2 regions of the Microbacterium azadirachtae genome follow, and region 2 is predicted to be linked to the other one. Evidence: predicted binding sites of a transcription regulator. Region 2 holds the regulator's gene; the other holds the start of a gene.
What was found. The regulator LexA, encoded in region 2, represses DNA repair genes until DNA is damaged. The targets are predictions, from matches to a motif close to TCGAACANNTGTTCGA.
Positions count from the first base shown of each region.

Region 1: the regulator LexA is predicted to act here: its motif matches at 10,409-10,424, upstream of recA (recombinase RecA).

Region 1 covers NZ_CP099706.1:2,141,854-2,155,907, forward strand. The annotation lists gene dapF (diaminopimelate epimerase) at 1-487, opposite strand, end outside; gene NFX31_RS10245 (ClpP family protease) at 619-1,239, shown strand; gene NFX31_RS10250 (ClpP family protease) at 1,241-1,885, shown strand; gene NFX31_RS10255 (helix-turn-helix domain-containing protein) at 1,867-2,238, opposite strand; gene NFX31_RS10260 (DUF4242 domain-containing protein) at 2,405-2,656, shown strand; gene NFX31_RS10265 (AAA family ATPase) at 2,673-3,539, shown strand; gene NFX31_RS10270 (LuxR C-terminal-related transcriptional regulator) at 4,063-5,241, shown strand; gene NFX31_RS10275 (GNAT family acetyltransferase) at 5,269-5,712, opposite strand; gene miaA (tRNA (adenosine(37)-N6)-dimethylallyltransferase MiaA) at 5,705-6,634, opposite strand; gene miaB (tRNA (N6-isopentenyl adenosine(37)-C2)-methylthiotransferase MiaB) at 6,682-8,229, opposite strand; gene NFX31_RS10290 (regulatory protein RecX) at 8,315-8,785, opposite strand; gene recA (recombinase RecA) at 9,161-10,210, opposite strand; gene NFX31_RS10300 (DUF3046 domain-containing protein) at 10,481-10,705, opposite strand; gene NFX31_RS10305 (helix-turn-helix domain-containing protein) at 10,779-11,087, opposite strand; gene NFX31_RS10310 (CinA family protein) at 11,229-11,765, opposite strand; gene pgsA (CDP-diacylglycerol--glycerol-3-phosphate 3-phosphatidyltransferase) at 11,765-12,352, opposite strand; gene NFX31_RS10320 (DNA translocase FtsK) at 12,352-14,054, opposite strand, start outside.
Region 2 covers NZ_CP099706.1:1,289,758-1,303,811, forward strand. The annotation lists gene NFX31_RS06100 (pilus assembly protein TadG-related protein) at 1-6, shown strand, start outside; gene NFX31_RS06105 (bifunctional phosphatase PAP2/diacylglycerol kinase family protein) at 38-1,531, opposite strand; gene NFX31_RS06110 (MFS transporter) at 1,612-2,871, opposite strand; gene prfB (peptide chain release factor 2) at 2,900-4,012, shown strand; gene NFX31_RS06120 (C40 family peptidase) at 4,112-4,738, shown strand; gene ftsE (cell division ATP-binding protein FtsE) at 4,836-5,816, shown strand; gene ftsX (permease-like cell division protein FtsX) at 5,813-6,727, shown strand; gene smpB (SsrA-binding protein SmpB) at 6,779-7,255, shown strand; gene NFX31_RS06140 (alpha/beta hydrolase family protein) at 7,283-9,184, opposite strand; gene NFX31_RS06145 (methylenetetrahydrofolate reductase) at 9,344-10,354, shown strand; gene metE (5-methyltetrahydropteroyltriglutamate--homocysteine S-methyltransferase) at 10,390-12,711, shown strand; gene lexA (transcriptional repressor LexA) at 12,773-13,459, opposite strand; gene NFX31_RS06160 (LysM peptidoglycan-binding domain-containing protein) at 13,781-14,054, shown strand, end outside.

The DNA of each region.
Region 1 (14,054 bases), 850 kb from region 2:
GGTTGCCCACATCGATGCCGAGGCCGGGGCGCGGCACGCTCAGCCCGGTGGCACGCGCCAGCGGGTCGTGTCCGGACAGGCGCCACGCGCCGATGTCGACGCGGTAGCCCTCCGCGCTGCGGGTGACCGCACGCACGCCCGCGCGGGTGCCGATCAGAAGCGCCGCGCCGTCGTCGAGGTCGGCCAGACCGCTCCGAAGCAGATAGTGCACGAACACGCGGACGCCGTTGCCGCACATCTCCGCGACGGAGCCGTCGGCGTTGCGGTAGTCCATGAACCACTCGGCATCGGGGTGCTCGGCGAGCGCCGCCGTCCCCTCAGGAAGCGCAGAGGAGCGCACCACGCGCAGCAGTCCGTCGGCGCCGATGCCGAAGTGGCGGTCGCAGAGCGCGGCGACCTGCTCCACGCCCAACTCGAGGGATCCGTCGGGATCGGCGACGATGACGAAGTCGTTGCCGGTACCGTGCCCCTTGGTGAATGCGACCATGCGTCGATTCTAGGGTGGCGCGCCTCTGCGCCGGCCGCGGCCGCCCGGGCGCCGATGTGCACTGCTCACGGCGGATCCGCCGGGAGCAGATCCGCTCGCGCCGCCGTGCCGGGCGGGGCGAGGCTTCCGTCATGACCGATGACATGCCCCGCAACCTCTTCGACGCCGATACGCGCCGCATGCTGTTCGCGCGACGGGTGCTCGTGCTCGACGGAGTGCTCGACGACGACAACGGCGTGCTGCTGATGACCCAGCTGCTCGCCCTCGCCGCCGAGGACCCGCACGCCGACATCACCCTCTGGATCCACTCGCCGGGCGGATCCGTGCCCGCGATGCTCGCGATCCGCGATCTCATGCGCACCGTCCCCTGCGATGTCGCGACCGTCGCGTTCGGCCTGGCCTGCAGCGCCGGACAGTTCCTGCTCTCGGCCGGCACCCAGGGCAAGCGGCGGGCCCTCCCGCACAGCCGCATCCTGCTGCACCAGGGCTCCGCGGGGATCGGCGGCACCGCCGTCGACGTCGAGCTGCAGGCAGCGGATCTGCGGCACACGCGCGACACCGTGCTCGGGCTCATCGCCGACGACACCGGTCAGCCGCTCGAGCGCGTCTTCGAGGACTCCCTGCACGACCGCTGGTACAGCGCCGAAGAGGCGCTCGCCTACGGCTTCGTCGACGAGATCGTCTCCGCGTTCGCCGACGTGCTGCCGCCCCTCACCCGCCGCAGCATCGGCCTGACCGCAGAAGGAGCCTGACATGGCCTCGTTCCTCGTCCCGAACGTGATCGCGACGTCGCCGCGCGGCGACCGCGTGCTCGACGTCTACTCGCATCTGCTCGCCGAGCGGGTGATCTACCTCGGCACCCCGCTGGACGCGGACGTCGCGAACGTGCTCGTCGCGCAGCTGCTGCACCTGGACTCGACCGGAAGCGACCGCGACATCCAGCTGTACATCAACTGCGAGGGCGGGGATCCCAGCGCGATGCTCGCCGTGTACGACACGATGCGCTTCATCCGGTCGGACGTCGCGACGTTCTGCGTCGGCCAGGCCGTGGCCGTCGGCGCCGTGCTGCTCGCCGCCGGGGCGGCGGGCAAGCGCGCGGCGCTCCCGCATGCCCGGGTGATCCTGCACCAGCCCGCCGCGCAGGGACGCGGCACCATCCCGGACCTCATCCTGCAGGCAGACGAGGTCGTACGGGTGCGCGACAGCCTCGAGCAGATCCTCGTCGCCCACACCGGGCAGAGCGCGGAGCGACTGCGCACCGACACCGACCGGGATCTGGTGCTGACGGCCGATGGAGCCCGCGAGTACGGCCTCGTCGATCAGGTGGTCGAGCAGGCGCCGCCCGAGCGGCACGTGCCGCGGGAGGCGGGCGATCGGGCTCAGGCCGCGAGCGCGTAGAACGTGCGGGCCGGCTGCGCCGCCGCACGGACCGGCGCAGCCGTCCCCGCGGCGATGCGCTCGGCCACCCCGAGCGTGAGGTCGAGCAGCGTCAGCTCGAGCGCCCCGGACACGGCGGCGAGCATCTCGCTCGACGGCTCCTTGCGCCCGCGCTCCATCTCGGACAGGTACTGCGGCGAGACGCCCGCGCGCTGCGCCGTCTCGGCGAGGGTCTCGCCGCGGTCCGCTCGCGCATCGCGCAGCAGCTCCCCCACCACCGTGCGCCAGAGCCGCTCCGGCTCGGCGCCGCGCGGGGTGCGCTTCTGGTCCTCGGAGGTGCGGTCGATGCGGGGGATCTCGGGGGTGGCGGTCATGGCGCCATGCTAGGCACCGCCGCCGCGATGCCGCGAGCGGATCCGCTCTGAGCAGAATCCCGCGGTCACCCGGGAAAGATGGGTGAGTTCACCGATGCCGCACGGCTCCTCGGGCGCTGGAATCGAGGAGCGGAACGACTCCGCACACTCACGGAAGGAGACGCTCATGGCGCTCTACATGGATGTCCACACGCTCGACGGCCCGGTCACGATGGCGGATGTCGCCGCCGCGCACGCCGCAGATCTGGCCACGCAGGACCAGCACGGCGTGCACTACCTGCGCTACTGGGTGGACGAGTCGGCGGGCAAGATCTTCTGCCTCGTCGACGCGCCCGATGCAGAGGCCGCGAACACCGTGCACCGGGAGGCGCACGGCCTCGTCGCCGACGAGATCCATCTCGTCAACGAGGGCGTCTGAGCGGTTGAATGGGAGCGTGCTCGTCGAACGGGATGATCTCCTCGCCGAGCTCGTCACCGATCTCGACGACGCGCTCGCGGGATCCGGTCGCGTCATCCTCCTGGGCGGCGAGGCCGGAGTGGGCAAGACCGCCCTGGTCCGCGCGCTCGCCCGGATGGCCGAGCCGCGCGGTCGGGTGCGGATCGGCGGCGCCGACAACATCACGACACCGGGCGCGCTCGGCGCGTTCCAGGACGCGGTGCCGGAGATCGCGGAGTCCGTCGCCGCGGGCGGGGACCGGATCCGGCTGTTCCGGCGGCTCCGCGATCTGATCGCCGCCACGCCGGGCCTGCTCGTGCTCGAGGACCTGCACTGGGCCGACGAGGCGACCCTCGACGCGCTCCGCTTCCTCGCACGGCGCATCGAGCCGGTTCCCGTGCTGCTGGTCGCCACCTTCCGGCATGACGAGATCACGGCTCGGCATCCGCTCACCGCTCTGCTCGGCGATCTCGCCACCGCGACCGAGGTGCGGCGGCTGCTCGTGCCGCCTCTGACGGTCGAGGGGGTCGCGCGGCTTGTCGCCGCTGCGGGCGACGCCGTCGATCCGACCGCGCTGCACCTGCGCACCGGAGGGAACGCGTTCTTCGTGACCGAGAGCCTGGCCGTCCGCGGCGTCGCACTGCCGACCTCGGTCAGCGACGCGATCCTCGCCCGGGTCGCCCGCCTGACGCCCGCGGCACAGGACGTGGCTGCCGCGGCGGCGATCCTGGGCGCAGGTGCCGATGCCGAGCTGCTCCGCCCGCATCGGCGCACAGGACCTGGACGCCGTCGACGAGTGCGCGGACGCCGGAGTGCTGATCGAGGTCGACGGCACCCTGGGCTTCCGCCACGAGCTGGCCCGTGAAGCCGTCGAGCAGAGCCTCTCGGCTGTGCACCGCCGCCAGCTGCACGGCCGTGCGCTGCGCGCCCTCGCCGAACGGAGCCCTGAGGACCATCGCACCCTGGCGCATCACGCGGCGGGCTGCGGGGATGAGGCCGCGGCCGTCGCCCACGCGGTCGCCGCGGCGGAGAAGGCCGCGCACGGGAGCGCCCATCGCGAGGCGGCGGAGCACTACCGGCTCGCGCTGCGGCACTGCAGCGTGACGACGCGACGCGCCGCGCTGTTCGTGGCCCTCTCCTATGAGTGCTATCTGACCGATCAGCTGCCCGAGGCGCTCACAGCAAGGCAGCAGGCTCTCGAACTGCACGAGCTCATCGGCGACGCTCTGCGCCGCGGCGACGATGAGCGGTGGCTCTCCCGCCTCTCGTGGTTCTCCGGGCACGGGGACGACGCGCAGCGCTACGGACTCCGGGCCGTGGTCACCCTGGAACAGCTCCCGCCGAGTGTCGAGCTCGCCTGGGCGTACAGCAACTACGCACAGTTGCGGATGCTCGCCGAGGAGCCGGATGAGGTCGAGCGGTGGGGTCGCAAGGCACTGGAGCTCGCCCGCGCGCTCGGCAGCGCGGACGTCGAGAGCCACGCCCTCAACAACCTCGGCACGGCCGAGCTCCAGTCCGGCCGAGTGACGCAGGGGCGGCAGGATCTGAACCGCAGCCTCGACATCGCCCGTGCCGCAGACCTGCCGGAGCACGTGGCCCGCGCGTACACGAATCTCGGATCCTCGGCGGTGCTGCAGAAGCGCTTCGCGGACGCGCATGAGGCGCTCGGGGCGGGAATCGCCTTCTGCGAGGACCGCGACCTGGACTCCTGGGCGTGCTACATGGCGGCCTGCCTCAGTCTCGCCCTCGCCGATCAGGGACGCTTCGATGAGGCGCTGGCCGCGGCCGACCCGCTGCTGGAGCACATCGGGACGGCGCCGGTCTCCCTCATGCCGGCAGCGGGCGCGGCAGCCCGGGTGCTGGCGCGCCGCGGAGACGACGCGACGCCGAGGCTGGACCTCGCCCTGCGACTTGCCCGCGAGGCGGGCGAGCTGCAGCGCCTCGCCCCGGCGGTGTGCGCCGCCGCCGAGCACGCCTGGCTGTCCGGTGATCCCGGCGCCATCGGGGAGCTGACGGAGTCGACCTGGGCGCTCGCTCTCGCGCATGACGAGGAGTGGGCTGCGGGCGAGCTCGCGTGGTGGCGCATGCTCGGCGGGGCGTCGCATGCGGGCGCTCGGCGGATGGCGGAGCCGTTCGCGCTCATGCTCGTCGGCGATCGGCGGGCGATCGGCATGTGGACCGAACGCGACTGCCCGATCTGGGCCGCGTACGCCGCGATGCTCGATCCCGACGCATCGGTCGCCGACCAGGCCGTGCGCGCACTCGACGGGATCGGTGCCGCCGCGGCGATCGAGGCTCTTCTGCGCACCCGGCGCGAACACGGCCTCGTCCTCCCCCGCCGCCCTCGGGCACAGGCGCGCGGCAATCCGGCGCAGCTCACGGCACGGGAGCTGGAGGTGCTCGGCCTGCTCGGAGAAGGCCTCTCGACCCCCGAGATCGCCGAGCGCCTGATCCTGTCACGACGCACCGTGGAGCATCACATCGCGGCGGTGCTCCGCAAGCTGGGCGAGCCGACCCGAGGCCGCGCCGTCGCGGCGGCGACCCGGCAGGGACTGCTGCCGGTGTGAAGGCCGGATGATCCGCCCGCGCGCGGATCAGACGTCGTGGATCAGACGCTTGCCGGTATTGCCCACCTCGAAGCGCTCGTAGCCGAGCGCGTCGTAGAAGCCCAGCACCCGTTCGTTCCCCGCCCGGACCATGAGCTGCACCTTGGGGCATCCCATCGCGAGGAGAAGCCGCTCGGCCTCGGTGACGAGGGCACGGCCGATGCCGGTACCGCGGAGGTCCGAGGCGCTCGCCAGGTAGTACAGCCAGCCGCGGTGCCCGTCGTAGCCCGCCATCACGGATCCCACGATGCGCTCCGCGCCGCGTGAGAGGTCCTCCGCGACCAGGAAGAGCTCCGGCTGCACGGCGAGCTTGCGTTCGATGTCGGCGCGAGGGTCGTTCCACGGCCGGGTGAGGCCGGCGTCCTCCCACAGCGCGACGACCGCATCCGTGTCGCGCCGCTCGAACGCCCGGATTCCGAATCCGTCAGCCATTCCCGTTCCCCTCCACGATGGCGTCGATGTCGATCGGCGCGAGGGCGTCGAACCACTCCGCCTCGGCGTATCTGCGGAACCACGACACCTGACGCCGCGCATAGCGGCGGGTCAGGGCCTGCGTCTCGGCGATCGCCTCGTGCTCGGTGAGCGCTCCCTCGAGCTGCGCGAGCGCCTGCGCGTAGCCGATCGCGCGTCGTGCGGTGGTCCCGTTCTCGAGCCCTTCGCCACGCAGCCGCTCGACCTCGGCGAGCATGCCCTGCTCCCACATCCGCTCGACGCGGCGATCGAGACGCTCGACCAGCCGGTCCCGCTCGACTCCGAGCGCGAGCACCCGCGAGTCCGCACGCCAGAGCACGGGACGCTCCGGAAGTGCGGCGCCGTGCGTGCGCTCGCCCTGGGCGAGCACCTCGAGAGCCCGCACGATCCGCCGCCCGTTCCGGGGGTCGATCCGCGCCGCGGTCTCCGGGTCCTGGTCCTGGAGACGGGCCAGGAGCGGGCCCGCACCCCGCTCCTCCAGCTCCGCCTCGAGCCGCGAGCGGAGGTCGGGATCCCGCGGCGGGAACCGGAAGTCGTAGAGCACGCTGGACACGTAGAGCCCGGAACCGCCCACGAGGATCGCCTCCGCACCGCGGGACAGGATCTCGCTGATCGCCGCGCGCGCCTTCGGCTGGTACCAGGCCACGGCGGCGTCGGCGCTCACTTCGAGCGCGTCGAACAGATGGTGCGGGACGCCGCGTCGCTCGTGCTCGGCGAGCTTCGCGGTGCCGATGTCCATGCCCCGATACAGCTGCATCGCGTCGGCGTTCACGACCTCCGCGCGACGACCGCGTGCGGCCAGCGCCCCTGCGAGATCGAGCGAGAGGTCGCTCTTGCCGGTGCCCGTGGCGCCCACGATCACCCAGAGCCGCGGCGCGGTCATGCCGGGCGCTTCGGAGACCTCGGAGGCCGGCCCGGCCCCCTCCCCGGTCACACGCCGACGCGGAGCGTCGGCAGGCCGAGGGAGACCGCGCGGGGCTTCCCGTCGGCGACCGGGGCCGGCACCGCGCACGACTCGGACTGGGCACGGTCCCACGCGTCGCCGCCGCGCGTGCGCCGGATCCGCAGCGGTGCGCCGTCCGGCGTGTCCGCAAGCAGGTGGAAGGGCGCGGCGTGCGTGATCGTCACCGTCACCACGTCGCCCGGACGGGGCCTGTCCGATCCTTCCGGCAACTCGAAATGCACCAGGCGGTTGTCCTGCGCACGCCCGGTGAGACGGTGGGTCTCCGCGTCCTTCTTGCCCTCGCCGACGGAGACCAGCACCTCGACCTCGCGGCCGAGCTGCTTCTGGTTCTCCTCGAGCGAGATGCGCTCCTGGAGCGCGATCAACCGGTCGTAGCGCGCCTGCACGACCTCCTTGGGAACCTGGTCCTCCATGGTCGCGGCGGGCGTGCCCTCGCGGATCGAGTACTGGAAGGTGAACGCGCTCGCGAAGCGGGCCTGCTCGACGACGCGCATCGTGTCCTCGAAGTCCTCCTCGGTCTCGCCCGGGAAGCCGACGATGATGTCGGTGGAGATCGCGGCGTGCGGGATCTTCGCACGCACGCGGTCGAGGATGCCGAGGAACCGGTCGCTGCGGTACGAGCGACGCATCGCGCGCAGGATCCGGTCACTGCCGGACTGCAGCGGCATGTGCAGCTGCGGCATCACGTTCGCCGTCTCCGCCATCGCGTCGATGACGTCGTCGGTGAACGCGGCCGGGTGCGGGCTGGTGAAGCGGATCCGCTCCAGCCCCTCGATCTCCCCCGCCGCGCGGAGCAGCTTGCCGAACGCCTGCCGATCGCCGAACTCCACGCCGTAGGAGTTCACGTTCTGCCCGAGCAGCGTGACCTCGATCGCCCCGTCCTCGACGAGCAGGCGGATCTCGTTCAGGATGTCGCCCGGACGGCGGTCCTTCTCCTTGCCGCGCAGGCTCGGCACGATGCAGAAGGTGCACGTGTTGTTGCAGCCGACCGAGATCGACACCCAGCCGCTGTGGGCCGAGTCGCGACGGGTCGGCAGCGTGGACGGGAACACCTCGAGTGACTCGAGGATCTCGAGCTCGGCCTCGCCGTTGTGGCGGGCGCGCTCCAGGAGCCCGGGGAGCGAGCCCATGTTGTGGGTGCCGAAGACCACGTCGACCCACGGCGCCTTGTCGAGCACGGCCTGCTTGTCCATCTGCGCGAGGCAGCCGCCGACAGCGATCTGCATGCCGGCATGCTTGTCCTTGCGACTCTTCAGGTGACCCAGCGTGCCGTAGAGCTTGCCGGCCGCGTTGTCGCGCACCGCGCACGTGTTGATGATGACGATGTCCGCCTCGTCGTCGGCCTCAGCGCGGACGTAGCCTGCGCTCTCCAGCGATCCGGACAGACGCTCGGAGTCGTGCACGTTCATCTGGCAGCCGAAGGTGCGCACCTCGTAGGTGCGCGGGCGCCCGCCCTCGTCGATCGCCGCATCGGAGGGCGCGATGATCGTGGGCTCGGAGAGGGGAATGGTCATAGTGCCTGCCATTCTACTTTCGCCTGGTGGGAATCGATCCGTCTCACGCGGCGACGAGCGCTTGATCTCCCGTGGGCGCCCTACGTCAGCTCTCCTCGAACCGCACGCGTCCCGTGCCGCTGCCGCGCTGCGTCTCGCGCCACGCCGTGCGCGCGGCGGTCAGCGCCACGCTCCCGCCATAGCCGCGCCGGGACAGCTGCCCCACGAGACGGCGGATCGCCGTGTCCTCGTCGTAGCGGCGGAGGCCCGACATCTTCGATCGGGCGTACTCGAGAGCGCGCTCCGCATCGTCGTCCTCCAGAACGGACAGTGCCGCGTCCGCGATCTCACGCGGGATGCCGCGCTGGCTGAGCGTGCGCGAGATCGCGACGCGGCCCTGGCCCTTCCGCTCCGATCCCGATGTCACCAGCAGCTCGGCGAGCGAGGCGTCGTCGAGATAGCCTCGGCGCTCGAACTCCGCGACGATGTCGTCGCGCTGTGCGGACGGGACACCGTGCTCGCGCAGTACGTCGCCGGCCTCGCGGCTGGAGAGCTGCTTGCCTCGGAGCCGGCGCACCAGCACCTCGGTCGCATCCGCGATCGGAACCGCGGATTCCTCGCCGTGGTCGTCTCGCGGCGCGACGGCCCGAAGGCCACTCCGTCCGTGCGGCGCAGTCGACCGCTCACCGGCAGCGAGTGCCGCCGCCGCAGGGTGCCGCGGCCCGGGGCCCTGTCGCTCCGCAGCGGACTCCTCCGCCCACGTCGAGCGCCATTCCTCCGTGGTGGAGGGTGTCCCGGAACGGTCGGCTGCGAGACTGCGCCGAGCCGCTCCGGATGCCCCCTGTCCGCCGAAGAGAGGGATCACGGGGGCGAGCCGCTGGTCGTCGGACGACGCCCCGCCCCCGTCATCGCTCACAGCTCACCCCGGTTGCTGAGCTCCGTCGAAGCATGATCAGGCCGGACGACGCTGAGCCAGTTCGTCGGCTGCGGCGGCCGGAGCCGCTGCGCCGCCGATGCCGAGCTTCTGCTTGATCTGCGTCTCGATGGTCTCGGCGATGTCAGGATTCTTCAGCAGGAAGTTGCGGGCGTTCTCCTTGCCCTGCCCGAGCTGGTCACCGTCGTAGGTGTACCAGGCACCGGACTTCTTCACGATGCCGTGGTCGACGCCGAAGTCGATCAGGCTGCCCTCCCGCGAGATGCCGGTGCCGTACAGGATGTCGAACTCGGCCTGCTTGAAGGGCGGCGCCATCTTGTTCTTGACGACCTTGACGCGGGTACGGTTTCCGACCGCCTCCGCGCCGTCCTTCAGCGTCTCGATGCGGCGGATGTCGAGGCGGACGGAGGCGTAGAACTTGAGCGCCTTACCGCCGGCGGTGGTCTCGGGCGAGCCGAAGAACACGCCGATCTTCTCGCGCAGCTGGTTGATGAAGATCGCCGTGGTCTTGGTCTGGTTCAGCCCACCGGTCAGCTTGCGGAGGGCCTGCGACATGAGGCGGGCCTGAAGGCCGACGTGCGAGTCGCCCATCTCGCCCTCGATCTCGGCGCGCGGCACGAGAGCCGCGACGGAGTCGATCACGACGAGATCGATCGCGCCGGAGCGGATCAGCATGTCGGCGATCTCGAGCGCCTGCTCTCCCGTGTCCGGCTGGGACACGAGCAGCTGGTCGATGTCGACGCCGAGCTTCTTCGCGTAGTCGGGGTCGAGCGCGTGCTCCGCGTCCACGAACGCGGCGATGCCGCCGGCGCGCTGCACGTTGGCGATCGCATGCAGCGTCAGCGTCGTCTTACCCGAGGACTCCGGGCCGTAGATCTCGATGATGCGGCCGCGCGGCAGTCCGCCGACGCCGAGAGCGACGTCGAGAGCGATCGAACCGGTCGGGATGACCTCGACGGGAGCGCGCTCGTCGCTGCCCAGTCGCATGACCGAGCCCTTTCCGAACTGCTTGTCGATCTGGGCGAGTGCCGATTCCAGGGCCTTCTCGCGGTCTGCGGGTGAGGGCATGACGTGCTCCTTCGTGCTCGTGAACTGCCGCCTGTAGGCTGTCGCGGCCGCCCCGGCTGGGGCGAGCTCTCCGACAAGGCGCATGGCTCAGTGGCCATATCGAACACGGTAGGAGGGGCCACCGACATCGCGTCGGAGTCTCGCCGATCCGTGCAGATCCTGATCACGAAACCATCTGTGCAGGACGATACGCCCATTTCGAACATGTCTTCGACGACACGCCGATACGCAGAAGAAGTCGATCGAACACCGGGAGCCCGAGCGAAGGACTCAGCGCGGCTTCGGCTCGAGCCGTCCCACGCCGTGACGCCGCGACTCCGGCACATCGGTCTCGGCGCACAGCGCCAGCCAGACCTCGCGCGGAGGAACACCCGCCTCCATGGCCTGCGCGGCCGTCCGGCCGCCCACAGCGGACAGCACGAGATCCGCCACCAGGGCAGCACCGCGCGACCCGAACTCCGCATCGACCGCTCGGAGGAACTCGCTTCGCCGCATCCCGGTCAGCGGGCCTCTGCCGGATGACGGACAGGGATGATGCGGATTGCTCCCTGCTCGGGCGACTTTCGCATCAGCGCAGCGAGAGCTCGGACTCGACCGAGGCCACCAGCTCGTCGGGAACGACGTCCGGGATGACCTGCAGACCCTCGAGCACGGCGATGCGATCGCCGACCTCGCGCATGATCGTGGAGATGGGCACATCGAGCGCCTCGGCGACCGAGGCGAGGATCTCGCTGGAGGCCTCCTTCTGACCACGCTCGACCTCGCTGAGGTATCCGAGAGCGACGGACGCCTTGCCGGCGACCTGACGGAGGGTGCGACCCTTCTGCAGACGGAAGTCCCGCAGCACGTCGCCGATCTCCTGTCGTACGAGAATCATCGGGACCTCCTCTCCCCCATCGCCCCGGCGAATCCGCCGGATCGGATGGTCAGTCTAACCCGACCTGTCGTGTTCGACACTAGTGTTTCGTCCTGTGCATTGAATGTGAGCACACTCGACTCAACTTCACCCACGGGCACTCTATTCCCCGCCGTCGTGGACGGGCGCGTCGCGCGCCGGCTCGAGGCCCGCGATCACCTCCAGGAGAAAGACGAGGGAGGCTTCCACCGTCGCCGCCCTGATCGCGGCGCGGTCTCCAGAGAATAGGAACGCGCGGCTCAGCGAGCGGTCCCCCACGCTCACGCCGATGTGCACCGTCCCGACCGGCTGGCCGCCCTGCGGCGTGGGGCCGGCCACGCCGGTCGTGGCTACGCCTGCGTCCGCGATGCGCCCCTCGACCGCCAGCGCCGAACGCGCACCGAGAGCCATCTGCCGCGCCACTTCCGGGTCGACAGGTCCTCTCCGGGCGAGCACGTCGGAGTCGACGCCGAGCACCGACGCCTTGAGCGGCGTCGCGTAGGCGACGACCGCGCCGTTCAGCGCATCGGACGCCCCGGGAACCGCCACGAGAGCCGCGGACAGCGCACCGCCCGTGAGGGACTCCGCCACGGCCAGCGTCATTCCCCGCTCGCGGAGCGCGTCGAGCACGGCCGCGGCCTGCGGCGTCGCTCCGTCCATCACGCGCCGGCGTCGCGTGCCGCACGCGATCCGCGCACCTGGGCGACGATGTAGTCGATGCCGCTGAGGATCGTCAGCACGAGCGCCGCGATCATCAGTACGGTCGTGGTGATCGTCCAGGCCGGAAGACCGATCCACTGATGCAGGGGCAGCAGCGCCCAGGACAGGGCGATCGCCTGCACGGTCGTCTTGACCTTTCCCATCCAGGCGGCGGCGACGACGTGCTCCTTGACGAGGGTGAAGCGGTGGATCGTGATCCCCCACTCCCGCACCAGGATGATCAGCACCAGCCACCACCACACCTCGCCGAGGATGGCCAGGCCGATGAAACCGGCTCCGGTGAGCAGCTTGTCGGCGATCGGGTCCCAGAGCTTGCCGAAGTCGCTGACCAGGTCGTACCGGCGGGCGAGATAGCCGTCCACCCAGTCCGTCGAGATCGCCAGGATGAAGAGGCCTGCAGCGACCCAGCGCAATGCCGGATGGGTCGCTCCGTCCGTGCCGCCGAGCAGCAGAAGGACGAAGAAGACGATCGCAAGCGGGATGCGCGCGATCGTGATCGCGTTCGGCAGCTGCCGCGGAATGGCCATCAGTCGCGCCCCGTCAGACCCCAGGCGTCCTCATCCGGCTCGGCCTCGACCTCCGGGAGCCCGCGGTACTGCACCTCCAGGGGGTCCTCGCCGTAACGGTCCGCCTCGTATCCCGACGACGCCGGTACCGGATCGGCCGGACGGGGAGGCAGCGCGGCGGCCGGAGCCGCGGGAGCCGCGGGCGCGGACGGGACGTCCTCGCCGCGCAGCCGCGCCAGCACGCCGGGCAGCTGCTCCGGCGTGACGAGCACGTCGCGCGCCTTCGAGCCCTCGGACGGACCGACGATCTCGCGGGACTCGAGCAGATCCATGAGGCGCCCTGCCTTGGCGAAGCCGACACGCAGCTTGCGCTGCAGCATCGACGTCGACCCGAACTGGGACGAGACGATGAGCTCGGCGGCCGCGAGCAGGAGCTCCAGGTCGTCGCCGATGTCCTCGTCGACCTCTTTCTTCTTGCCCTCGACCGCTTCGGCGACATCGGGCCGGTACTCCGGACGGGCCTGGCCGGTGACGTGCTTCACGACCGCGTCGATCTCGCTCTCATCGACCCACGCGCCCTGCAGGCGGAAGGGCTTGGAGGAGCCCATCGGCGAGAACAGCGCGTCGCCCTGCCCGATCAGCTTGTCGGCTCCCGGGCTGTCCAGGATCACGCGGCTGTCGGTGACGCTCGTCACGGCGAACGCGAGGCGCGACGGCACGTTGGCCTTGATCAGACCGGTGACGACGTCGACGCTGGGCCGCTGCGTGGCGAGCACGAGGTGGATGCCGCTCGCGCGGGCGAGCTGGGTGATGCGCACGATCGAATCCTCGACGTCCCGTGGGGCGACCATCATCAGATCGGCGAGCTCGTCGACCACGACGAGGAGGTACGGGTACGGCTTGAGCACGCGCTCGCTGCCCGGCGGCACTTCGACCTCACCGGCGCGCACCGCGCGGTTGAAGTCGTCGATATGACGGAACCCGAACGACGCCAGGTCGTCGTACCGCATGTCCATCTCCTTCACGACCCACTGCAGCGCCTCGGCCGCCTTCTTCGGGTTCGTGATGATGGGGGTGATCAGGTGCGGCACGCCGGCGTAGCTCGTGAGCTCCACGCGCTTCGGGTCGATGAGCACCATGCGCACATCCGCGGGACGCGCGCGCATCAGCAGGCTCGTGATCATCGAGTTCACGAAGCTGGACTTACCGGATCCGGTGGATCCGGCGACGAGCAGGTGCGGCATCTTGGCCAGGTTCGCGACGACGAAGTTGCCGCCGACGTCCTTGCCGACGCCGATCGTGAGCGGGTGCGTGCTCTTCTGCGCGGCCGCCGAGCGCAGCACGTCGCCGAGGGCCACGGTCTCGCGGTCCGCGTTCGGGATCTCGATGCCGATCGCGCTCTTGCCCGGGATCGGCGAGAGGATCCGCACGTCGTTCGACGCGACCGCGTACGCGAAGTTGTTGCTCAGCTGCAGGATCTTCTCGACCTTGACGCCGTGGCCGACCTCGACCTCGTACTGCGTTACCGTCGGGCCGCGCGAGAAGCCGGTGACCTTCGCGTCGACGTTGAACTGGGTGAGCACGTTGGTGATCTGCTCGACCACCCGGTCGTTCGCCTCCGAGCGCGCGACGGACGGCGGGCCCGCCTTCAGCGCTCCCGGCGACGGCAGGATGTAGGGCGCGACGGGCGCCTGCAGCCCGTCCTTCCCGGGGCCGTCGGTGC
Region 2 (14,054 bases):
GAGTGAGTTCGCCACGCCAGTGGCGATCACCGCGGTCTCAGCCGCGGCGCGGCCGGTACACCGTCAACGCGCGGCGCACGGCCCTGACCCGCAGCACGTCGACTTCCTCGCCCACCTCGCCGTCGCGTGCGATGCGCTCCGGCCCGCCCGGCAGGCCGATCTCGAACTCGGGAGCGGACACCTCGTGGTACTGCTTCACCCGAGCCAGCTGGCCGGTGAGGGTGGCGAGCAGGACGACGAAGCGCGACCAGCGGTCGGACACGTCCAGGATCCGCACGTCGATCAACCCGTCCTGAAGGTCCTCTCGCACATTCGGCGCGAAGCCGTGCGGCTCATACTGCCCGTTCCCGATGAACAACAGGCTCGACTCCCGCGTCGTGCCGTCGACCGTCACGGCGACCGCACGGTCCTTGCGCATCGTGCGCCAGCCGGCGGCCAGCGCCGCGAGCGGCTTGCCGATCCGCTTCTCCAGACCTTCGCGGATCCGCACGAAGTCGGTGTACGCGCCCACGCTCGCCGTGTTGAGGAAGATCCTGTCGTTCAGATACGCGACGTCCACCTTCGTCGCGGTGCCGCGCCGGATGGCCTGCACCGTGTGCCGCGCGCTGTCGGCGCCGATCGTGCGGGCGAAGTGATTGAACGTCCCGCCGGGGAACACCGCGAGCGGCAGATCCCTCTCGATCGCCGCCTGCGCGGCCGTCGCGACCGTGCCGTCGCCCCCGGCGACCGCGAGCACCTCGGCCGCGGCGGCCGCTCGGCGCATCACGGCCTCGACGTCGTCCGACCCGCGCAGCTCGACGACCCTCATCGCGGGCAGCGCTCGCCGCAGGGTACGGGTGAGCGCGGCGCCGCGCCCGCTGTGAGACGCGGGATTGACGACGAGCGTCACGCCCTCGCCGCGGGGGCGCGGGGGCAGCTGGTCCAGCTCGCGGGGTGCCGGCACCGAGGGCGGCGGCACGGGCGGCACGAGCCGTCGGCCGATGGCCGCCACCGTGCTGCCCAGCACGAGACCCGCCGCGACGTCGGAGGGGTAGTGCGCGCCGGTCGCGACACGGGAGAAGCCCACCAGCCCGGCGAGCACCTGGAGCGGCACGCCCGCCGCCGGAAGCTCGGCCGTGACGCCCGCCGCGAAGGCGGCCGCGCTGGCCGAATGGCCGCTCGGGAACGAGGAAGAGATCGGCGTCCTGCGGGACAGCCGGCCGATCGGCACGAGCGACCGGATCGGGCGCTCGCGGTGATGCAGGCGCTTGGCGAGCTGGTTCGCGATGAGGCTCGTCGCCCCGAGCGTCACGACGCCGCGCAGACCGGCGCGCCGTGCACGGCTGCGTCCGGTCAGGTACAGGCCGCCGGCGATCGCCAGCCAGAGCACCGAGTGGTCGGCGGCGTTCGTGAGCCGGGGCATCCAGCGGTCCAGGATCGGGCTCGGCGTCGTGGCCACGGCGGAGAACACCGCCGCGTCCAGGGCGTGCACCTGCTCCCGGACCTCGGCGGCCGCGCCGCGGACCGGGCGGGTGGTCTTCCTGCGTGCCATCGGACACCTCCTCGATCCACGTTAGCGAAGAGGCTCTGGGGGAGCGGGCCCCGGGGCAACGACGGCAGGGGGCCGGCGCCCTACGGCAGGGGCCGGCGCGGCACGAACCGGGGGATGAAGCGCAGGAACCCGACCGCGCCCAGGATCCCGATGGCGCCCATCGCGGCCGCTCCGATCGCGAGCGAGCTGATCGCCGCGATCCCCGAGAACAGCAGGGGTGCGACGGCCCCGCCGGCGTCGGTGAGCGTGCGCCACGATCCGAGGAACGCGGCCGGCTCGGACTGCGGGGCGACGTCGGCGCCGAGCGTGAGCAGGATCCCGCTCGACAGCCCGTTCCCGACGCCGAGCACCGCAGCGATCATGCCGAACCAGAGCACCCGGGTGTCGGCGTCGTGCGTGAGCGAGAGGGTGAGGAAGCCCAGCCCCATCAGCACCATCGCCGGCAACGCCGCCCAGAGCCGCCCGAACCGGTCCATCACCTGACCGCTCGCATAGAAGAGGGCGAAGTCGATCGCCCCGGAGACGCCCACCACGAGCGCGATCGACGAGGCGTCCAGCCCGATCGACACGCCCCACAGCGGCAGCACGACCTGGCGGGCGGAGCGGACCGCCGACAGGCTCGCCGCCGCGAGGCCCAGACGCGAGAGCACGCCGCGATTGCGCCACATCGTGCGGAACACACCGGCGCGCTCGACGGTGGGGATCGAGCCGCTCACCGCCTCGCCGGTGTCCTCGACCTCCGCCGGCTCGCGGTCGGCGGCCGCCGCCTGGGCCTCCGGATCCGGCCCGAACAGCACGAGCAGCACGAGGGCGACGAGGCAGACCGAGAAGAACCACAGCGCGGCGTTCTCGGTGTGGAACACGGCCAGCAGCGCCGCGGCCAGGAACGGGCCCACGAACATGCCGGCGCGGAAGGATCCGCCCAGCAGCGACAGGGCGCGGGCGCGGAACTCGAGCGGCACCCTGGTCGTCATGAACGCGTGGCGGGCGAGCCCGAACGCGGCCGCCGACATGCCGACCACGAACACGGCGACGGTGAAGACCACGAGACTCGGCGCCAGCGCTCCCGCGATCACGCCGATCAGCGACAGGACGCCCGCGATCACCATCGTGTACCGCTCGCCGACCCGGGAGACCAGCCAGCCCGCGGGGATGTTGCCGCACAGCTGGCCCACGACCAGCGCCGACGCGATGAGGCCGGCCGAGGCGAGGGTCGCCCCCCTGCTCGCCGCGATCACCGGGATCAGCGGCACCACGGCGCCTTCGCCGAGCGAGAACAGGAGTGTGGGCAGGTACACCATCGGACCGAACTTCCACAGCACCGACGACGCTCGAACCATCACGCCTCCACGGTAGTCTGGTAGCGCCATGCTCGAACTTGATCTCTCCGCCGAAATCGCGGCCCTCCGTCACACCTTCGGCGACATCCGCGAGGTCGTCGACGTCGAAGGGCTCCGCGCCGCCATCGAACGCCTCAGCGAGGAGGCCGGCGCGCCCGACCTCTGGGACGACCCGGAGAAGGCGCAGAAGGTGACCAGCGCCCTCAGCCACCGTCAGGCCGAGCTCAAGCGCGTGACCGAGGTCGAGCAGCGCCTCGACGACCTCGAGGTGCTCATCGACCTCGCCAATGAGATGGAGGACGAGGACTCCGCCGCCGAGGCGCGCGCCGAGCTCGCCAGCCTCACCGACACCATCAGCCAGCTCGAGGTGCAGACCCTGCTCGACGGCGAGTACGACGAGCGCGCCGCGATCGTCACGATCCGCTCGGGTGCCGGCGGCGACGACGCCACCGACTTCGCCGAGATGCTGCTGCGCATGTATCTGCGCTGGGCGGAGCGGCACAAGTACCCGGTCAAGGTCATGGACACGTCCTACGCCGAGGGCGCGGGCATCAAGTCCACGACCTTCGAGGTCGACGCCCCCTACGCGTTCGGCACGCTCTCGGTCGAGGCGGGAACGCACCGTCTCGCCCGGATCAGCCCGTTCGGATCGGCCGACAAGCGCCAGACCTCGTTCGCCGCGGTCGAGGTCATCCCGCTCATGGAGGAGGCGACCGAGGTCGACATCCCCGAGGGCGACATCCGCGTCGACGTCTTCCGCTCCTCGGGTCCCGGCGGCCAGTCGGTCAACACCACGGACTCGGCCGTGCGCATCACCCACCTTCCGACCGGCATCGTCGTCTCGATGCAGAACGAGAAGTCGCAGATCCAGAACCGCGCCGCCGCCATGCGCGTGCTGCAGACCCGCCTGCTGCTGCTGCAGAAGGAGGAGGAGGCGGCGAAGAAGAAGGAGCTCGCCGGCAACATCACGGCGAGCTGGGGCGACCAGATGCGTTCCTATTTCCTCTACGGTCAGCAGCTCGTGAAGGACCTGCGGACCGGCCACGAGTCGGGCAACCCGACGACGGTCTTCGACGGCGACCTCGACGGCTTCATCTCCGCGGGGATCCGCTGGCGCAAGCGCAAGGACGACGACGACTGAGCCCTTCCGGGCCCGGCCGCGGTCAGAGGCTTCCCAGGTGACGTCCGGGGGCCCAGCCCGTAAGGTGGTCTTCCGATGACTGTGACACGGAGAATCCCGATGACTGTGACACGGAAGACGGCAGCCGGCTGCGCCATCGCGGCACTGATCGTTCCGCTCGCGGCGACGGCCGCGTTCGCCTTCGCCCCGGCCGACGTCACCACGCCTCGCCGTGCCGTGTCGCTGGTGGTCGACCCGCAGCACTACACGGTCGCCTCCGTCGCGCAGGAGCCGGTCACGGCCCGCGCCGCCTTCGACGTCTACACCCCTCCGGCTCCCGCCCCCGTGGCGGATCCCGCTCCGGCCTCCACCGCGGCCGCGTCGGCCGCGGCCGCGCAGTCGTATTCGGGCGAAGCCATCGTCGCGTACGCCCAGACGTTCGTCGGCGTGGTGCCCTACGGCTGGGGCGCGGATCCGAGCGACTCCTTCGGCTGCGACGGTCTTGTGCAGTACGTGTTCGGCCACTTCGGCATCAGCCTGCCGCGTGGCGCCGACAACCAGGCGGCGCTCGGCACCGTCATCTCCGCCGACGAGGCGCGGGCAGGCGACCTGGTGTGGTGGCCCGGGCGGCACATCGGCATCTGGGACGGCGCGGGCGGCATCATCGACTCGCCCGACTGGGGGCGCTACGTCGAGCACCACGCTCCGTGGGCGAGCTCCGGGCCGCCGATCTTCATCCGGCTCTGATCCGGCACGGGATCCCAGCCACCTCATAGCCCGGAACCCGCCGCCGTGGGGTGTCGCTCGCCGACTGCGCGCGGCGCCCGCTTAGGCTCGACACGCCATGATCCGATTCGAGAACGTCACCAAGCGCTATCGCGGCACCAAGCGTCCCGCGCTCTCCGGGGTCGATTTCGAGGTGCAGCGAGGCGAGTTCGTCTTCCTCGTCGGCGCGTCGGGATCCGGGAAGAGCTCCTGCCTGCAGCTCATCCTCCGGGAGGAGTCGCCCACGTCCGGCCGTGTCGCCGTGCTGGGCCGCGACCTCAAGTCCATCGCGAACCGCAAGGTCCCCTACTTCCGCCGCAGCATCGGATCCGTCTTCCAGGACTTCCGCCTGCTGCCGTCGAAGACCGTGTACCAGAACGTCGCCTTCACCCTGCAGGTGACGGGCGCGTCGCGCGGCTTCATCCAGCAGGCGGTGCCCGAGGCGCTCGCTCTCGTCGGTCTGAGCGGCAAGGAGAAGCGGCTTCCGCACGAGCTCTCCGGTGGAGAGCAGCAGCGCGTGGCGATCGCCCGCGCGATCGTGAACCGCCCGCAGATCGTGCTCGCCGACGAGCCGACCGGAAACCTCGACCCCGGCACGTCCGTCGACATCATGCAGCTCCTGGCGCGCATCAACGCCGGCGGAACCACGGTGCTCATGGCCACGCACGAGGCCGCGTTCGTCGATCAGATGCAGCGCCGCGTGATCGAGCTGCGCGACGGCGAGATGGTGCGCGACGAAGTCGGCGGCGGATACGGCGACACGTCCAACGTGCCGCGCCTCGAGCCCGAGGCGATCCGGGGCGCGGCCGCGACGGCCGCGCTGCAGACGGTGCGCGAGGTGCATCGCGAGACCGAGGCCGCGATCGCGGAGCCCGTTCCCGCACCCGCGCCCGCTCCTGAGCCGCAGGCTCCCGCTCGGCCGACGGTGAAGCCCGCCGACGAGGCGCGTCCCGCGACGCACCCGATCACGCTCCCCGCCATCGACGTCGCCGAGCTCGGCGTGGCGGATCGGCTCGGACTCGATACCGGTGACGACGAAGAAGTGGGGCCGGTGTCATGAGGTTCGGACTCATCCTCGGCGAAGCGCTCACGGGCCTCCGCCGCAACGCATCCATGGTCATCTCCGTCGTGCTCGTGACGTTCGTCTCGCTCACGTTCGTGGGTGCGGCCATCCTCATGCAGGCGCAGATCGGCACCATGCGCGCCTACTGGCAGGACCGCGCCCAGGTCGCGATCTACATGTGCTCCTCGGTGTCCACGTCTCCGGGGTGCGTCGACGGCGTCGCCACGGAGGACCAGATCAAGGCCGTGCAGGCGGATCTCGATGGCCCCACGCTCAAGCCCCTGATCTCGAAGAGCTCCTTCCAGACCGCGGATGAGGCCTACCAGGAGACCCTGAAGCTCGTCGGCAAGGACTACGCGGGCGTGCTCACGCCCGACCAGGTCAGCGCCGTCTTCAAGGTCAACCTCAAGGACCAGACGCAGTCGGCGGTCCTCGCCGAGGCGTTCAGCGGGCTCAAGGGCGTGGACGAGGTGAAGGACCAGCTGGAGTATCTGGATCCGCTGTTCCGCGCGCTCACGGTCGCGACCTACATCGCCGTGGGCATCGCGGTGCTCATGCTGATCGCCGCCGTGCTGCTGATCGGCACCACCATCCGACTGTCCGCCTATGCCCGACGGCGCGAGATCGGGATCATGCGTCTCGTCGGCGCCTCGAACCGCTTCATCCAGACGCCGTTCGTGCTCGAGGGCGTGTTCGCGGCCGTGATCGGATCCGTGCTCGCGAGCGCGGCCGTGCTGCTGGGCGTGAAGTTCGGCGTGCAGGAGTACCTCGCCAAGACGGTCGGATTCGTGACCACGTGGGTGGGGTTCAACGAGGCGCTGCTCGTGGTGCCCGTGCTCATCGGCATCGGCGTGATCCTCGCCGCGCTCAGCGCCGGCTTCGCGATCCGCCGCTGGCTGCGCGCCTGATAGGCTGACAGGCTGCCGTGCGCCCGCGCGGCGCAGAATCAGGAGATCGCCATGCCCAGGGAACGCGGGGAGAAGGTCGTCGCGACCAATCGTCGCGCACGTCACGACTACAACCTCGAGAAGTCGTACGAGGCGGGACTCGTGCTCACGGGCACCGAGGTGAAGTCGCTGCGCCAGGGGCGTGCGAATCTGACCGACGGATACGCCTTCATCAAGGGCAACGAGGCGTTCCTCGACGCCGTGCACATCCCCGAGTACTCGCAGGGGCACTGGACGAACCATTCGGCCAAGCGGATCCGCAAGCTCCTGCTGCACAAGGAGGAGATCGCGAAGCTCTCGCATGCGGTCTCCGCAGGCGGCTACACGCTCATCCCGCTGCGGCTGTACTTCTCCGACGGACGCGCCAAGGTCGAGATCGCACTGGCCAAGGGCAAGCGCGAGTACGACAAGCGGCAGACTCTGCGCGAGCGCCAGGACTCCCGCGAGGCGGAGCGCGCCATGCGCTTGCGCAACCGCGTCGGGGAGTGACGACGGGTCTTCCGCCGGGGTGACGGATCAGGGCGTCGGCTCGAATCCGAACACCGACCCGAGGAAGCGCAGCTCCGCCTCGGCCGCCGCGATGACGGTGTCGGCCTGCCGGAACCCGTGGCCCTCCCCGGGGAACAGCAGGTACTCGTGCCGCACCCCGCGCGCCGCCAGCGCATCGCGGATCGCCTCGGACTGCGAGGGTGGGACCACCGCGTCGTCCGCCCCCTGCAGGATGAGCACGGGCACGTCGATGCGGTCCGCGTGGGTCAGCGGTGAGCGGTCGATGTACGTCTGCTCGGCCTCGGGCAGCGGGCCGACGAGCCCGTCGAGGTAGTGGCGTTCGAAGTCGTGCGTCTCCTGCGCGAGCAGGCGCAGGTCGGCGACGCCGTAGCGGTCGATCCCGGCCGCGAACACGCCTCCGCGGACCAGCGCCGACAGCACGGTCCAGCCGCCCGCTGACCCGCCGCGGATGGCGATGCGCGCCGGATCCGCGATCCCGGCGTCGGCGAGCCCCTGTGCCGCGGCGAGCACGTCGTCCACGTCGACGACGCCCCACTGCCCGTCCAGCCGCGCGCGGTAGTCGCGGCCGTAGCCCGTCGATCCGCCGTAGTTCACGTCGAGGACGCCGATGCCGCGACTCGTGAAGTAGGTGATCCAGCCCGCCTGCGCGCCCGCCGAATGCGCGGTGGGACCGCCGTGCACCTGCACGATGTACGGCGGGAGGGCGTCTGGGTCCGCGTCGACGTGGGGGTTCGCCGGGGCGTGATCGAACGCGTGCACGGGCCCGTGCGGTCCGTCGAACGTGACGGACCGCGCGCCGGGCACCCACGCCGGATCGACGGGGTCGCCGCCGCGGATCGTGCGCGCGACGCCGGCGTCGACGTCGAGCTCCCAGAGACCGGGGGTGACCCGGCGGCCCTGCCCGGTGACGAGCACACGCGATCCGTGCGTGTCCTCGAGGCTGAGGTCGGCGTCGAACGGCACGTCGAGTTCGCGCAGCAGCGCGCCGTCCGGATCCAGCAGCGCCAGCGTGTCCGAGCCGTTCGTCCGGATCGCGAGGATCCGCCCGTCGTCCAGGATCCGGAACCAGCGCTGGCCGAGCACCCAGAGACCGCCGCCCGTGTCGGCGTCGGCGGGGGCGAACGGCTCCGTGACCGCCGGCGGCGCCGGAGCGGGCGGCTCGGGCTGCACGCCGATGCGCGCGCGATGCAGGTTCCAGCGTCCCGTCGCGTCGTCGGCGAACAGCAGCTCGTCGTCGGAGATCCACTCGAGCTGCAACGCGGCCCTGGCCGGGATCGCGCTGTGCGCGCCGTCGGCGAGGTTCGCGACGACCCCGATCGCCGCCTCCCACGGCATGCGCGTCTCGCCCCACTCGACGACCGCGAGCCGGGTGCCGTCCGGGGAGAGCGCTGGATGGGCGAAGAAGCCGCTGCCGGAGCGGATCCGGCGGACCGCGGCGTCGTCATCCGCCGCCGAGCCGTCGACGGGGATCTCGGCGATCGCCCGCTCGTGGGGTGTCGGGCGCAGATCCTCCCGGACCGCGAAGAGGCGCCCCTGCTGCAGGCGCAGGCCGCCGTACTGCGCGCCGGCGGCGGTCAGCGGCACCGGGACGTCGGCGCCCGGATCCCATCGGTGCACGCGCTGGTCGTCGCCGTCCACGAAGAACAGCGTCCCGTCGTCGGCCACCGTCCACGCGCCGCCTCCGTACTCGTGCACGCGCGAGCGCGCGTTCCAGGGAGCGGGGAGCACCTCCTGAGCCGGTCCGTCCGCATCCTGCCGGAGCACGCGCATGCGTCCGCGCTCGGCAGGCACCGACTCGCTCCACCAGATGCCGCCCGCGGCGTACTGCGCGCCGTCGATCCGGATGCCGGCCGCGGCGAGGGCGGCGGCGGACAGCGGGGAGGGCCAGGAACCGTATGCAGCGCTCATGTCTCGAGCCTAGAAGAGCCGGTCGTCGGCGAGCCGCGCCGACCCGGCACGGCGGGACCCGACAGGGGCGGAACCGGGACCCGACACATGGTGAAACAGAGAATGCGTGCGACCCCGGCGCCGCCTAGCGTGGGGGGACCGCCCCGATGCTGGAGAGAGATGTCCTTCGACGTGCCGCCGTTCGCCCCGACCGGGGCCGTCTCGCCGCGCGTGCCGATCTCCTTCGAGCTGTACCCGCCGCGCACCCCCGCGCCGGTCGAGGCGCTTCACGAGACGATCCAGCAGCTGGCCTCCGTGTCGCCGCGCTTCATCTCGGTGACCTACGGTGCCGGCGGCTCCGTGGGCGGCCGGTCGCTGGACGTGCTGCGCTACATCCGCGAGCAGACCGCGGTCGAGCCGCTCGCGCACCTCACCTGCGTCGGCAGCACCTATGCGGGCGCGTCCCGGTTGATCCGGGAGTTCCTCGACGCCGGGATCCTCAGCTTCCTCGCGCTCCGCGGCGATCCGCCGCTGGGTGAGAGCGAGCCGTTCCTGGGGGATCTGGAGAGCTCGGCACAGCTGGTGCAGCTGATCGACCGCGCACAGGCGGAGCGTGCGCCGTATCAGGAGAGGCCGATCCCCGGCGTTCCCGGGGCGGTGCAGGTCACGCCGCGTCGCAAGGTGAACATCGCCGTGGCCGCCTACCCGAACGGGCACCCGCGCTCCACGTATCGCAATCAGGACATCGACGCGCTGCTCGCGAAGCAGGCGGCGGGGGCCACCCTCGCGATCACCCAGCTCTTCTTCCACCCCGACGACTACTTCGCCTTCGTCGAGCGCGCGCGTCGTGCCGGCGTCACGATCCCGATCCTGCCCGGCATCATGCCGATCACCTCGCCCGCCCGGCTCCGTCGCGTGCTGGAGCTCAGCGGTGAGGAGCTCCCGGCCGAGCTGTCGATCGCCCTCGAGGTCGAGCCGACCACCGAGGGGCGCACCGAGATCGGCGTCGCCCAGGCGGCCGCGCTCGTGCGCGAGCTCGTCGACGGCGGCGCACCCGGCGTGCACCTGTACGCGTTCAACCAGCACCGCACCGTGCTCGACGTGCTCGAGGAAGCAAGGGTGCTCGACGCGGCGCCTCCGGCGTCCCGCCATGTCGACCGGCGACCCGCGGTGCCCACAGGCCGGCGCTGAGCCGCATCTTCCCCCTTCCGTCAGAGAGGACCGTCATGACCGCATTCCCCGAGGGCACCGTTCTGGGCTACCCCCGCATCGGCCGCCGCCGCGAGCTCAAGAAGGCCGTCGAGGCGTTCTGGGCCGGACGGATCGACGAGACCGAACTCGAGCGCACCGCCGCCGAGCTGCGCGCCGCCACGCGCGAGCGTCTCGCCGCACAGGGGCTGGGCCGGAGCGACTCCGCGATCCCCGAGTCGTTCTCGTACTACGACCAGGTGCTCGACGCCGCCGTGACCGTGGGCGCGATCCCGGCGCGCTTCGAGGACCTGCGCGCCGAGGACGGCACGATCGGGCTGCCCGCGTACTTCACGATCGCACGCGGCGAGGGCGATCGCGCCCCGCTCGAGATGACGAAGTGGTTCGACACGAACTATCACTACCTCGTGCCGGAGATCGGTCCGGAAACCGTGTTCTCGCTCTCCAGCGACCGGATCGTGCGCCAGGTGCAGGAGGCGGCGGACGCCGGCTTCCGCACCCGTCCCGTGGTCGTCGGCCCTGTCACGTTCCTCGCGCTGGCCAAGGCCGCAGACGAGGCGCCGGAGGGCTTCGACCCGCTGTCCCGGCTCGACGACCTCGTGCCGGTCTACGCGGAGCTGCTCGGTGCGCTCAAGGCCGCGGGTGCCGAGTGGGTGCAGCTGGACGAGCCCGCCCTCGTGAGCGAGTCGCTGCCGGCTTCCGTCGCGGAGCTGGGCGCCGCCGCGGCGCGCGCCTACGCAGTCCTCGGCGGACTGGCCGAGCGCCCCGCGATCTTCGTCGCGGCGCCCTATGCCGCCCTCGATGCCAACCTCTCCGTGCTGGCCGCCGCGCCGATCGAGGCGATCGGTCTCGACCTCGTCCGCGGCACCGTGCCCGCGGCCGTTCCCGGCCTTGCGGACAAGGTGCTCGTCGGCGGTGTTATCGACGGCCACAACATCTGGCGGGGCGACCTCGCCGCGGCGTTCGACACCCTCGAGGTACTGCGAGGCCTCGGGGCGGCCGGAGTCTCCGCCGCGACCTCGACCTCGCTGCAGCACGTGCCGCACGACGTCGAGGACGAGTCCAAACTCGACGCCCGCCTGGTGAGCTGGCTCGCGTTCGCCGACCAGAAGGTCGCGCAGATCACGACGCTCGCCCGCGGTCTCGCCGAGGGGCGTGCCACGATCGGCGCCGAGCTCGACGCCGCCTCGGCCGCCCTGGCCGACCGTCTGAGCGCCCCGGGCGTGCGGGTCGATGCCGTCCGTGCGCGCACCGCGGCGCTGACCGAGGCCGACTTCACCCGCGGCGACTACGACGCCCGCGTGGCGGCGCAGTCGATCGCCCTGGATCTGCCGGCGCTGCCGCTCACCACGATCGGATCCTTCCCGCAGACCGGCGAGATCCGCCGAGCGCGCGCGCAGTTCACGAAGGGCGAGATCACGGCGGAGGAGTACGACGGCTTCCTCCGTGACGAGATCGGCCGCGTCGTCGCGCTGCAGGAGGAGCTGGGGCTGGACGTGCTCGTGCACGGCGAGCCCGAGCGCAACGACATGGTCCAGTACTTCGCCGAGAACCTCGACGGGTTCGACGTCACCGAGAACGGCTGGGTGCAGTCCTACGGATCCCGCGCCACGCGTCCGTCCATCCTCTGGGGCGACGTGTCGCGTCCCGCTCCGATCACGGTCGCCTGGTCGCAGTACGCCCAGTCGCTCACCGCGAAGCCGATGAAGGGCATGCTGACCGGCCCGGTGACGATCCTCGCGTGGTCGTTCGTCCGCGACGACCAGCCCCTGGCCGAGACGGCGAACCAGGTGGCGCTGGCGCTGCGCGACGAGATCGCCGACCTCGAGGCCGCCGGGATCGGCGTGATCCAGGTCGACGAGCCCGCCCTGCGCGAGCTGCTGCCGCTCAAGAAGGCCGACCAGCCCGCGTACCTGGATTGGTCCGTCGCCTCGTTCCGGCTCTCCACCGCGGGCGCCGAGACCGCGACCCAGGTGCACACGCACCTCTGCTACTCGGAGTTCGGCGTCGTCATCGACGCGATCCGCGCCCTCGACGCCGACGTGACCTCGATCGAGGCCGCGCGCAGCCGCATGGAGGTCGTGACCGACATCGCCGCGGCCGGCTTCGACCACGGCATCGGCCCGGGCGTCTACGACATCCACTCGCCGCGCGTGCCGGAGACCGCGGAGGTCGAGACGCTCCTGCGCCGCGCGGTCGCCGAGATCCCGACGCGCCAGCTCTGGGTCAACCCGGACTGCGGTCTGAAGACGCGCGGCTACGAGGAGACCAACGCGTCGCTGCGCAACATCGTGGAGGCGACCCGTCGCGTCCGTGAGGACGTCTCGGTCGCCGTCTGAGCGAAAAAAGACGAAGCCCTCCCGGATCCGCTCCGGGAGGGCTTCGTCGTGAGGGAGGGCGTCAGACGGCGCGCAGCACCGCGACGACCTTGCCGAGCACGGTGGCGTCGTCGCCGAGGATGGGCTCGAACGCGCTGTTGCGGGGCAGCAGCCACACGTGACCGTCGCGGCGCCGGAAGGTCTTCACCGTGGCCTCGCCGTCGAGCATGGCGGCGACGATCTCGCCGTTCTCCGCGGTGCCCTGGGAGCGCACGACCACCCAGTCGCCGTCGCAGATCGCCGCGTCGATCATCGACTCGCCGGAGACCTTGAGCATGAACAGCTCGCCCTTGCCGACCAGCTGGCGGGGGAGCGGGAAGATCTCCTCGACCTGCTGCTCCGCGGTGATGGGGACTCCGGCCGCGATCCGGCCCACGAGCGGCACCAGCGCGGCGTCGCCCACGGAGGGCGTCGTGTCGGCGGGGTTCTCCGTGGAGGTGCCTGGCAGGTCGATCAGCACCTCCATGGCGCGCGTCTTGCCCGCATCGCGGCGGAGGTAGCCGCTCAGCTCGAGCTGGCCGAGCTGATGGGTCACGCTGCTCAGGGACTTGAGGCCGACGGCGTCGCCGATCTCGCGCATGCTCGGCGGGTATCCGTACCGGGCGATCGAGGTCTGGATGACCTCGAGGATCGCCATCTGCTTCGCACTGAGGCTCTTGCGGCGCCGCGTCCGCGGGGCCTCGGAGCCGGGGGTCGCGCCGTCGCTCATGCCATCTCCTTCGTGTGCGTCGTGCCCCGCGGATCCGGTCGAACGAGCCGATCTCGCGGGCGGCGATTCGAATGTCGGTGGTCCGTGATGGGGTCTTCGTATCGAAACCGTATCCGAGATCGGGGCGGAATCGGTAGATCTGTTCGAGCGTGTCGGCGAAGTGGGTGAACCGAATTTCGAAGAACGCTTGACAGATGTTCGAACTCGAAAGTAGTTTCGGAACGTAGGTTCGCCTCTCCAGAGGCCCGGATCCCCAGATCGTCACACAGAGGATCGGGATCCGGGGAGAGGCGGACCCGCACCACACAGAGGAGAAGCACCATGAGCAGCATCACCTTCGCCGGTCCGGTCACCGCCACGCGCCTGCGGATCACCCCGCGCGGACGACGCGTGCTGGCTGCGCTGGTGGCGCTGCCTGTCGCTGGTGCGATCGCGTTCGCGGCTCTCAGCGGCGGATCGGCCCTCGCCTCGGGCGAGCACACGGCGGGCGACGGCTTCGCGACCGTCACGGTGCAGCCGGGCGACACGCTGTGGTCGATCGCCGGCGAGGTCGCTCCCGACGCCGACCCGCGCGACGTGGTCGCGGAGATCTCCA